Regions from separate parts of the Sebaldella termitidis ATCC 33386 genome, predicted to be linked through region 1. Evidence: riboswitches for the same ligand, from Rfam matches in the RefSeq annotation. Region 1 holds a riboswitch; the other holds the start of a gene.

Region 1 (4,958 bases):
AATTCGGAATATTCTTCAAGTGATCTGGATGTAAAAGGTATAAAATTAAAAGCTGCAATGAAAGAAATACCTTTATGGGTTGAGTTTAACTACGAGTATAGAAATGTCAATCTTAGCGGTCACACAGGAGATGAGGACAGATATAAATTTATGATCGGATACAAATTTGAAGCAGGAAGCTTCGTATTTAGACCTGAATATGAATTGAGAATAAGAGAATTAAGAGAATCGCCTGATGAGCAGTGGGGAAACAGATTTAAGCCGAACTGGGATTATAAATTCAATGACCAGTGGACTTTGTTCAATAACTGGATGTTTACATATCAGCCGACTAAGGCATACAGAGGAATGGCTGATACTAAAAACTGGGATGACTATTATCATGAGATAGAAACAGGGATAAAGTACAAATTTGAAGGAAACCAGGCTGTTTTATTCAGCGTCTACAATGAATATGAGAAAGATGAAAAATCACCGGCTCAAGTACAGGCTTACAGCTATGATGAATGGCAGTTAAGACTTGCTTATGAGAAAAAATTCAATAACGGTGTATTCGTATCTCCTTTTGTAAGAATAGGAATAGATAAGAGTGAAAAAACAGTTCTTGGTTATGATAATGATAATAAGTTAAGAAACAGATACGGAGCAAAAATGGGATATACTGCAGAAAACGGTATAGGTGTGTATGGTGAAGCATATTATCAGGATGAAGAAATGCAGACTGCTTCAGGAGTGAAAATGAATGAAAGAGATAAAGTATTCCTTAAGCTTGGTGTAGATTACACATTCTAAGTAAAAATGCCGAATGATTTATTTAAATATATTCAATAAAACCGTCTGGAATTATTCCATGCGGTTTTTTTAGGTAAGGTAAAAATACAGCAGTAATAATTTGACAGAGGATCAAAAGAAAAGATAAAATATTATAATCAGATAATGAGTTTTTTATCTAAAAATAGCTCCGGAAAAATTTAGAAATAAAAGCAGAAAAATTATATATATGAAGGTGGAAAGATGCAGTGGATTATTTTGATAGGTGATGAAAATTTTGATATTAGCAGCATAAAGGCTATAGAGCATTATGAAAGTATAAATTGCTATGATGTGGATGAAGGCAGGTATTGTGTAGATTATGGGAAAGACCATATTTTCTATGATTTGGATAATCTGACTGATGATTATGAAGAAGATGAGCTTTTGAAAATTCCGTTTAAAAATCCCCGCTTTATTGTGATGGTTTATACATCAAAAGAGCTTATGAAAAAAATATTGCAGCAGGATAATTATTTACGTAATATTTATGTGGATAATGACCATGAATGTATTCTTCCGATTGAAAAATTTATTGAAATCGGTATGCCGGTTGACTGGGGAAAATGTTAATTTTGAAAAAAAAGAAGGAACTGAATTTTTTGATATGGAAAAATAAAATTTATCAGAATGTCTTAAATGGATCAATGAATAAAAAAACAGCAATGAAAATGGGAGTCAGCCGTGAAAAATAAGAAGATGAATGAAAAATGGAAAGAAATAGGGATATTATTAGCAAATGATCCAAAAATAAAAATTCCTTGTCCTGTCTGTAAATATAAACAGCTTGAAGTAACAGATATCAATGCAGAGAGCGAGATTGATACAACTTTATTTGAAAGAATTATATTTTGTTCTAATTGCAACGGAAGAATTTATTTGAGAATGCATCATAAAAATAAGTAGTTTAGAGGATAAAAATTGAAAAAAGGAAAAATATATCAATAATTTTATTTTATCCTTATTTTCACGTAAAAAAGATATCAACCCTTGATTATTTCATATACAAATCATCTCATTCATGCTATAGTAAAGAAAAAAGGGAGAAAATATGATTTCTAAAATATTAAAATGCATTGCACAGGAAGATGTACTGAGAATTCTTAATCTGATTAACTGCAAAAAGACAATAAGCGAGGATGAGCTAAATGAAGTACTGAATATGCCGAGCTTTGAAATACATAAGCATATAAAAGAGCTGATTAATCTGGAAGTCATTATCGACAGGGAAATAGACAGAAAAGAAGTTTATTTTTTTAACAGTGCTTTTGTAAAGAAGTTTAAGTTTTTTGAAGTATTAATGAACGAACTTGAAAATGAGAATTTATATGTTCTGGATATGAGAAATCTGAGAAAATAATCTGAACAGATAAAAGTCATTACATTAAAACAAATAATCAAAAAAATTTGACATTTGTATTTTTTTATGAGTATAATATGTTGTCAATTGAATATCGGTAGGTGAGGTTAACTCAAGGGATACGGATTGCTGCCGCGGGAAGATGGAGACATTTTTTCGTTTTGGTATGAGCAGTCTAGGTCGATTCAAGGCTTAGAATAATGCAATTTCATTGCCCTGAGAAGCTAAAACTCGTACGATACTGTAATAGTAAACTTCGCCGTCTTTATGTGGGCGTTTTTTTATTTATAAATATTAAATTCAGGAGGTGGAAGAAATGCCGGAAGAACCCAGTAAGAATATAGAGCACAGGAGAATTACATATAATATAAGTATTTGCATGGAAAGTGGAAGGATTTCTTCCATCATATTGTAATGAAATAAATTTTTGGAAAATTATTGTATGAAATTCTTCAAGGCTTTATATTTTTGAGACATAGATTAAAAATAATAGCTTTGGAGGTAGGACAATGAAAAAAAGAGAAAATTTTCTGTCTTTTTCTGCTGCAGATCTGTTTAGATATGCAGAAATGGACATGAACGAGGTATATGAAGGATTAGAAAGCAGCAGCAGAGGTTTGAGCGAAGAGGAAGCTGAGGACAGACTTGAAATATTCGGTTTGAACGAAGTAAAGCATAATAAACAGGAAACATGGATAACACAGTTATCAAAAGCTTTTATAAATCCCTTTGTAGTTGTATTAATGCTACTTGCGGGAGTTTCTTTCATAACGGACGTATTTATGGAAACACAGGGTAAAAAAGACTGGACAACAGTTATAATAATAGGTCTTATGGTAGGTATCAGCGGAATGCTGAGATTTGTTCAGGAAATGAGATCCGGGAAAGAGGCAGAGAAGCTGAAAGCGCTTGTTCATAATACAAGTGATGTGCTGCGTAAGGATGGGAACAGACAGGAAATTCCGATGAAAAATGTGGTGCCGGGTGATATTGTAAGGCTTGCGGCAGGGGATATAATTCCCGGTGATTTGAGAATAATATATTCAAAGGATTTATTTTTAAGTCAGTCTATGCTTACAGGAGAAGCAGAGCCTGCTGAAAAATATAATGTTATAAAAAATCCGGATGAAAAGAAAACAGTCCTTGAGCTGGATAATATATGTTTTATGGGAACAAACGTAGTCAGCGGAAGCGGAATTGCAATAGTTGTCAATACAGGAAACAGAACATATTTTGGTTCTATGGCAAAAAGTCTTGCGGAAAAAAGACCTGAGACTAGCTTTGACAAAGGCGTAAACAGTGTAAGCTGGCTTTTGATAAAATTTATGCTTGTAATGATACCGCTGGTATTCTTAATAAACGGAATAATAAAAGGCGACTGGCTGAGTGCATTTTTATTTGCTGTTTCTATAGCCGTGGGACTGACTCCCGAGATGCTTCCTATGATAGTTACCACTAACCTTGCCAAAGGCGCGGTTTTTATGTCAAAGCATAAAACAGTAGTAAAAAGTCTGAATTCGATACAGAATTTTGGTGCTATGGATGTACTTTGTACTGATAAGACAGGAACTCTGACACAGGATAAAATTGTACTTGAAAAGCATCTTGATGTACACGGTAATGAAAATGACAATGTTCTAAAGCATGCTTATCTGAACAGCTACTACCAGACAGGACTCAAAAATCTTATGGATCTGGCAGTTATAGAATATGGAAATGAAATAGGACTGGAAAAAATACAGGATAAATATGAAAAAGTAGATGAAATACCATTTGATTTTGCAAGAAGAAGAATGTCAGTGGTAATAAAGGATAAAAGCGGGAAAACGCAGATGGTAACAAAAGGTGCAATAGAAGAAATGCTTTCGATATGCAGTCATACTGTTTATAACGGCAGAGCAATAGAGCTTACTGATAACATAAAGGATGAAGTAAGAAAAAATGCAATAGAGCTGAATGAGGACGGTATGAGGGTAATAGGAGTGGCACAGAAAACGAATCCGAGAAGTGAAGGGCTGTTCAGTGTGGAAGATGAGAAAAATATGCTCCTGATGGGATACATAGGCTTTCTCGATCCTCCTAAAGACAGTGCGGCAAAAGCAATACAGGCGCTTCATGAGTACGGTGTCAGCATAAAGGTGCTTACAGGTGATAATGAAATAGTAACAAAAAAAATATGTAAAGAAGTAGGAATAAAAGCAGAAAAAATAATTCTTGGGGTAGAGGTAGAAGAGCTTAGTGAGCTACAGCTGGAAAATATTGTGGAGGAAACTACAATATTTGCAAAATTATCTCCGCTTCAAAAATCAAGAGTGGTAAAGGCGCTTCAGAGAAGAGGGCATACAGTAGGATATATGGGTGACGGTATCAATGATGCACCGGCGCTGAAAGACGCAGATGTAGGAATATCTGTCGATACAGCCGTAGAAATAGCAAAAGAATCTGCTGATATTATTCTTCTGGAAAAAAGTCTTATGGTGCTTGAAGAAGGAGTAATAGAAGGAAGAAGAACTTTCGGAAATATAATAAAATATATAAAAATGACTGCGAGCTCAAATTTCGGTAACATGTTCAGTGTACTTGTGGCAAGTATATTTTTGCCTTTTCTGCCAATGCTTCCGATACATATACTTATACAAAATCTTATTTATGATATTTCGCAGATTTCGATACCATGGGATACGATGGACGAAGATTATCTAAAGCAGCCTAGAAAATGGGATGCATCTGGAATAAGCAGGTTTATGATTTTTATAGGACCGATAAGCTCAATATTTGATATAGTTAC
Region 2 (4,958 bases), 2.0 Mb from region 1:
TCTGTTAAAATCAAAAGGTATCTCATCTACTTTTTCATATTTTAAGGCCAGATCTTTTAATATATCTTCTGTTCCTTTTTCTTCCAGTGTTCTGTTAATAATGGCTATATCCATAAGATTTCTCAAACCGGTCTGATAATAGCTGTTTAAAAAAGCGTGTTTTAATACCCGTGTATCTTCTTTTCCCTGAACATCCAGATGATACTCAAGGATAACCTTATTTTGTGTGATAGTCCCAGTCTTATCAGTGCACAAAATGTCCATTGCACCAAAATTCTGTATAGAATTCAGATTTTTTATAATTGTTTTTTTCTTAGACATAGCCACTGCACCTTTTGCCAAACAAGTAGTAACTATCATAGGAAGCATTTCAGGAGTTAGTCCTACAGCAATAGATATTGCAAACAAAAAAGCTTCCATCCAGTTACCTTTTGTAAATCCATTGACAAATAATACAATCGGAACCATAACAAACATAAACCGAATAAGTACCCATGATACTGAATTGACCCCCTTTTCAAAGCTTGTTATCACAGGTTTATCCGAAATAGATTTTGCCATTGTTCCAAACATTGTATTTTGGCCAGTCGATACAACAACTCCTTTTGCAGTGCCGCTGACAACATTACTGCCCATAAAAAGAAGGTTTGGAAAATCTGTAAAAGAGTCATACTCTTTTTGGACAGCAGCAGGAAATTTTTCTATAGGCTCGCTTTCTCCGGTAAGAGAAGACTGACTGATAAATAAATCCTTGGCTTTTAGAATTCTCATATCTGCCGGAATCATATCTCCGGCAGCAAGATGGATTATATCTCCCACTACAACCTCATCCAGAGATATTTCTGTTTTCCCGTTATTATCTCTTTCTACACATGTTGTAGTAGTAATCATTTCCAGTAATTTTTGGGCTGCATTTCCAGAACGTGTTTCCTGAGTAAAACGAAGCAGTCCGCTTATAATTACCATTGTTATGATAATTATCAATGTTAAAAAATCAGCTTCGTCTGCATGGTTATTCATTACGGGAATCAAAATATCCATAACAAATGATATTGTTGCAAGAAACAGGAGAATCATAGTAAAAGGATTTATAAAAGCATTAAAAATTCTATGTATAAGTGACTTTTGATTTTGATATGCTATTTTATTATCCCCAAATATTTCCCTTTGTTTTTCAATATTCTCATTTTTTAATCCAGTATCAGAAGTTCCTAATTTTTTTAAAAGATCTGTGCTTTCTATACCAGCAAGAAATTTTAGTTTTGTGGAAATATTGTTATTAAAAACATTTTCCTGAGTTTTCATTTTGTTATTTTTCATTTTCTTTCCTCCTCTAAAGTGTAATTGTTTTAGAAGAGTGAAATTTTCATAGAAACGGAATGAGTGAATAAAGAGCGTTTTGCCTGCTGTTTATCACCATATGTTTTATAAAATTTTCACTCCTGCATAATTCGCCTTCATTCATTTTCTCATTCACCGCCTTTCAGATAAAAAAATTATATATTATATTTTACAAACAGGTTAACTATTTTTTATAAAGTTCAAATTTATTTATAGCTGTAATATTTATAATGCAGATACATATCCAGCAAAATATTGCGCCGGTAAGAAAATTACTTCTGAAAAGAATTGAAAATCCGGCCAAAGCCCATATAAGACCACAGATGACAAATAAAACCCCGATATTATAACAAAGTCCTTTTATATTAATTTTTTCTTTTTCACTGGAACTGAGGTTTTTAAACCCGTTAATTTTATCCTTTATTTTCAATGTAAAAAATAAAAAACTAATAAAAATCATAATAAAAGACATTACATAACATATATACATAATTGACCACTCCTTTTTAATTATCAAATAACTGCCATTTTACCACTGAAACATCCGGCTCTATAGTCAGTCTGGAAGCAATTTTTTCAATATAACTGTCATTTTTTTCCTGTGATAAAATTCCAGCCACTATTGTTACATTTTTCTTCTCTGTTTCATCAATACTGTTCAGAGAATGCAGCAATAGGTTTTTATCTTTATCAATACAGTTTATTAGTAATATCCGGATATTATTTTCTATTTTAGGCTTACAAATAATTACTATTTCATACTCAAGGTCACCATTTTTACTATGTTTAGCAGAAAATGCATATTTATCAATTTTGTTCCCAATCGGACGGAGTAAAAGATGACATATTAATATAAATCCTGTTCCTATTACTGCCTCTGTTATGTTACCCATCCCGCAAAAACTGCCAATTGCAGCAGAACACCATAATGTTGCGGCGGTGTTAAGACCTCTTACATTTACGCTGTCTTTCATAATAACCCCGGCTCCCAAAAATCCTATTCCACTGACAATATAAGCTGATATCCTTGCATCTGCTCCGTTTCCTATTCGAATAGATAAAATACAAAAGAGAGTTGCCCCCAGCGATACAAGGGCGTTAGTACGTAAACCCGCCATTCTTTGACGCCATTGTCTCTCCAGCCCTATTAAAGTTCCTAAAATAACTGATAAAGATAATTGCATTAATAAATTCATCATTTTTCTCACCTCCGGTTAGAATTTAAATTTAAAATAAAAAAGATCCGTTAAAACACGAATCCAAAAAAACATATGTATATTTATACAATGCAGTTTATCGTTCAAGTTTTAACTTCATAGGGCAATGAAATTACATTATTCTGAGCCTTATTCGACCCAGACTGTTCAGACCTGCTAAAAATGTCTCCATCTTTTCGCGGCAGTAATCCTTATCCCTATGTTAGCCTCACCTACCGATTATACTAACAAAAAATCCTATTCTGTAAAAATAAAAAAAGTTCGTCAAAACACGAACTAAAAATTACAAATCACTATAAAATGTAATCATCGTTCAAGTTTTAACTTCATAAGGCAATGAAATTGCATTATTCTGAGCCTTATTCGACCCAGACTGTTCAGACCTGCTAAAAATGTCTCCATCTTTTCGCGGCAGCAATCCTTATCCTTATGTTAGCCTCACCTACCGATTTTTCTCAGTATACACCTGAGATATTTTTTTGTCAAGATTTTTTTTATACAAAAAAATTATTATTTTATTCAAGTGTAGTATTTATCTTGAAAAAAATATTTTATTTTATTTACAAAATATATGGTAAAAGTATTAACTATATGTCAGATATGAAATCAAATTATGCTAACATTAGAAAATATCTTATTATATCTGTTATAGATGGTTGAAAGAAAATATTATTATCTATGTCAGGCGGAATACATCAGAAAATAAAGATTTGTAATCCGCATTGCTATATCCGCTCCTTTTAGAGTAACTTACCCATCCAAATATAGAAAAAGTACGTAAAAGAGGTGCTTTATTGTACAGATAAACTTATAGACCGGCAATGATTTTATTATAGTCGATAAACACGTATGGCAAATCATTAATTATTCTGTTTTTATGCCAGTCCAGATATTCTTGATGAGGGTTAACAGATTCATTCCTCCAGTGATTTTTCACAAATTTATATCCGTCCGTCATGCTATATTTCATAAACAAATTAAACTTTGGAATCCAATATTTATCGATTATATTTGCTTGCCTGTATCCTTTTAAATATGTTGTTAAAAATGATTCTGCAAATTCTGTACGCTCTTTTTCTGGCTTTGAACGTCCGAATATTTGTACCATAAAAAAAAGAGTACGTGCAATATCATTGGCATACCAGTCAAATCGGCAGTCATCAAAATCAAATAGTTTAATATGATCATTATCAACAAAAAAGTTATATAAATGTATATCGCTGTGAATTATTCCATAAGTATCCTTTGATACTGGAAGGGCCTGAATTTCAGTATAGTATCTTCGTTCAAACAGCTGAATATCTTCATCCGAAATCAATTCATCCCTGCAAAATGTATTGTCATCTCTGTTAACACACCATTCAAACTTTTGTTTTATTAGATTTTTGCTGTATTCTTTTGTTAATCTATGCATATTTCCCATTAATATACCTAGATCAAAAAATAATTTGTCATTAAATTCCATTGGGTTATTACAGTCAGCGATTTTACCATTCGCTTTTTCAAATAAACATAAAATATAGCTTTTATCATCAGCCTGAATAATTTCATAAAGATTATTATTGATACTTTTTATAGGCTTAACTATATTATTTAGCTTATTCGTTAAATAATTTACCCAGTGTAATTCAAAATCTATATGTGATTTTTTTTGGCTGCTGTATTCTGATACCCTTAATATAAAAGGAACTTGCTCTATTTCTATTTCAAATATTAAGTTTGCGGAATTCCCCAAAATGTTTTCATTTACCACTTTAGCATTATAAAGTGATTCAGCGTGCTGTAATAATAATTTATTATTTTTACTCATATATTTTCTCCTGTTAAAAATATAAATTTTTTCAATATACAAATATACTATAAAAGAGTATTATACCATGACTTATATAAGAAAAATAGGAATATATCCAAATTAAAAAATTAGAAAATAATAACAAGCAAGATAAAAAAAATTGACAATATCTTTTTATTTGTGTTATTATTCGTATAACCGGTTTAACGAATATAAAGAATGGAGAAAAATATGGAAATGTTTATAAAAGGATTTAATTCTATAATGGATATTTTTTTTAAAATGACTTGGTTAAATGATTTGTCTGGGCTTATAGTACAAAAATTACTAAGACTTGACTTAGCTTCTCAAATAGGTGGAAGTATTCAGTTTTTTATATTTGATACTATAAAAATATTTATATTATTGACATTATTAATATATGGGATTTCTTATATACAAAGCTATTTTCCGCCCGAAAGAACTAAAAAATTATTAGGAAATATGAAAGGAATTAAAGGTAGAATAGTAGGAGCTTTATTAGGAACGATAACACCTTTCTGCAGCTGTTCGAGCATTCCTATTTTTATAGGATTTACAGCTTCAGGATTATCATTAGGAACTACTTT

Evidence for each region. A riboswitch is a leader RNA that binds a small molecule or an ion and turns the genes downstream of it on or off. The one in region 1 is predicted to bind magnesium.
Region 2: linked by a shared signal. The riboswitch ahead of STERM_RS12595 (MgtC/SapB family protein) and the one ahead of mgtA (magnesium-translocating P-type ATPase) in region 1 are both predicted to bind magnesium.

The regions. Positions count from the first base shown of each region.
Region 1 is NC_013517.1:757,409-762,366, forward strand. Features, by position in the region: gene STERM_RS03455 (OmpG family monomeric porin) at 1-792, shown strand, start outside; gene STERM_RS03460 (hypothetical protein) at 1,015-1,383, shown strand; gene STERM_RS03465 (hypothetical protein) at 1,495-1,716, shown strand; gene STERM_RS03470 (helix-turn-helix transcriptional regulator) at 1,862-2,170, shown strand; M-box (ykoK) riboswitch at 2,257-2,422, shown strand; gene mgtA (magnesium-translocating P-type ATPase) at 2,680-4,958, shown strand, end outside.
Region 2 is NC_013517.1:2,724,651-2,729,608, reverse strand. Features, by position in the region: gene mgtA (magnesium-translocating P-type ATPase) at 1-1,320, opposite strand, end outside; gene STERM_RS22840 (DUF3784 domain-containing protein) at 1,526-1,813, opposite strand; gene STERM_RS12595 (MgtC/SapB family protein) at 1,848-2,540, opposite strand; M-box (ykoK) riboswitch at 2,626-2,785, opposite strand; M-box (ykoK) riboswitch at 2,857-3,015, opposite strand; gene STERM_RS12590 (phosphotransferase enzyme family protein) at 3,367-4,368, opposite strand; gene STERM_RS12585 (permease) at 4,582-4,958, shown strand, end outside.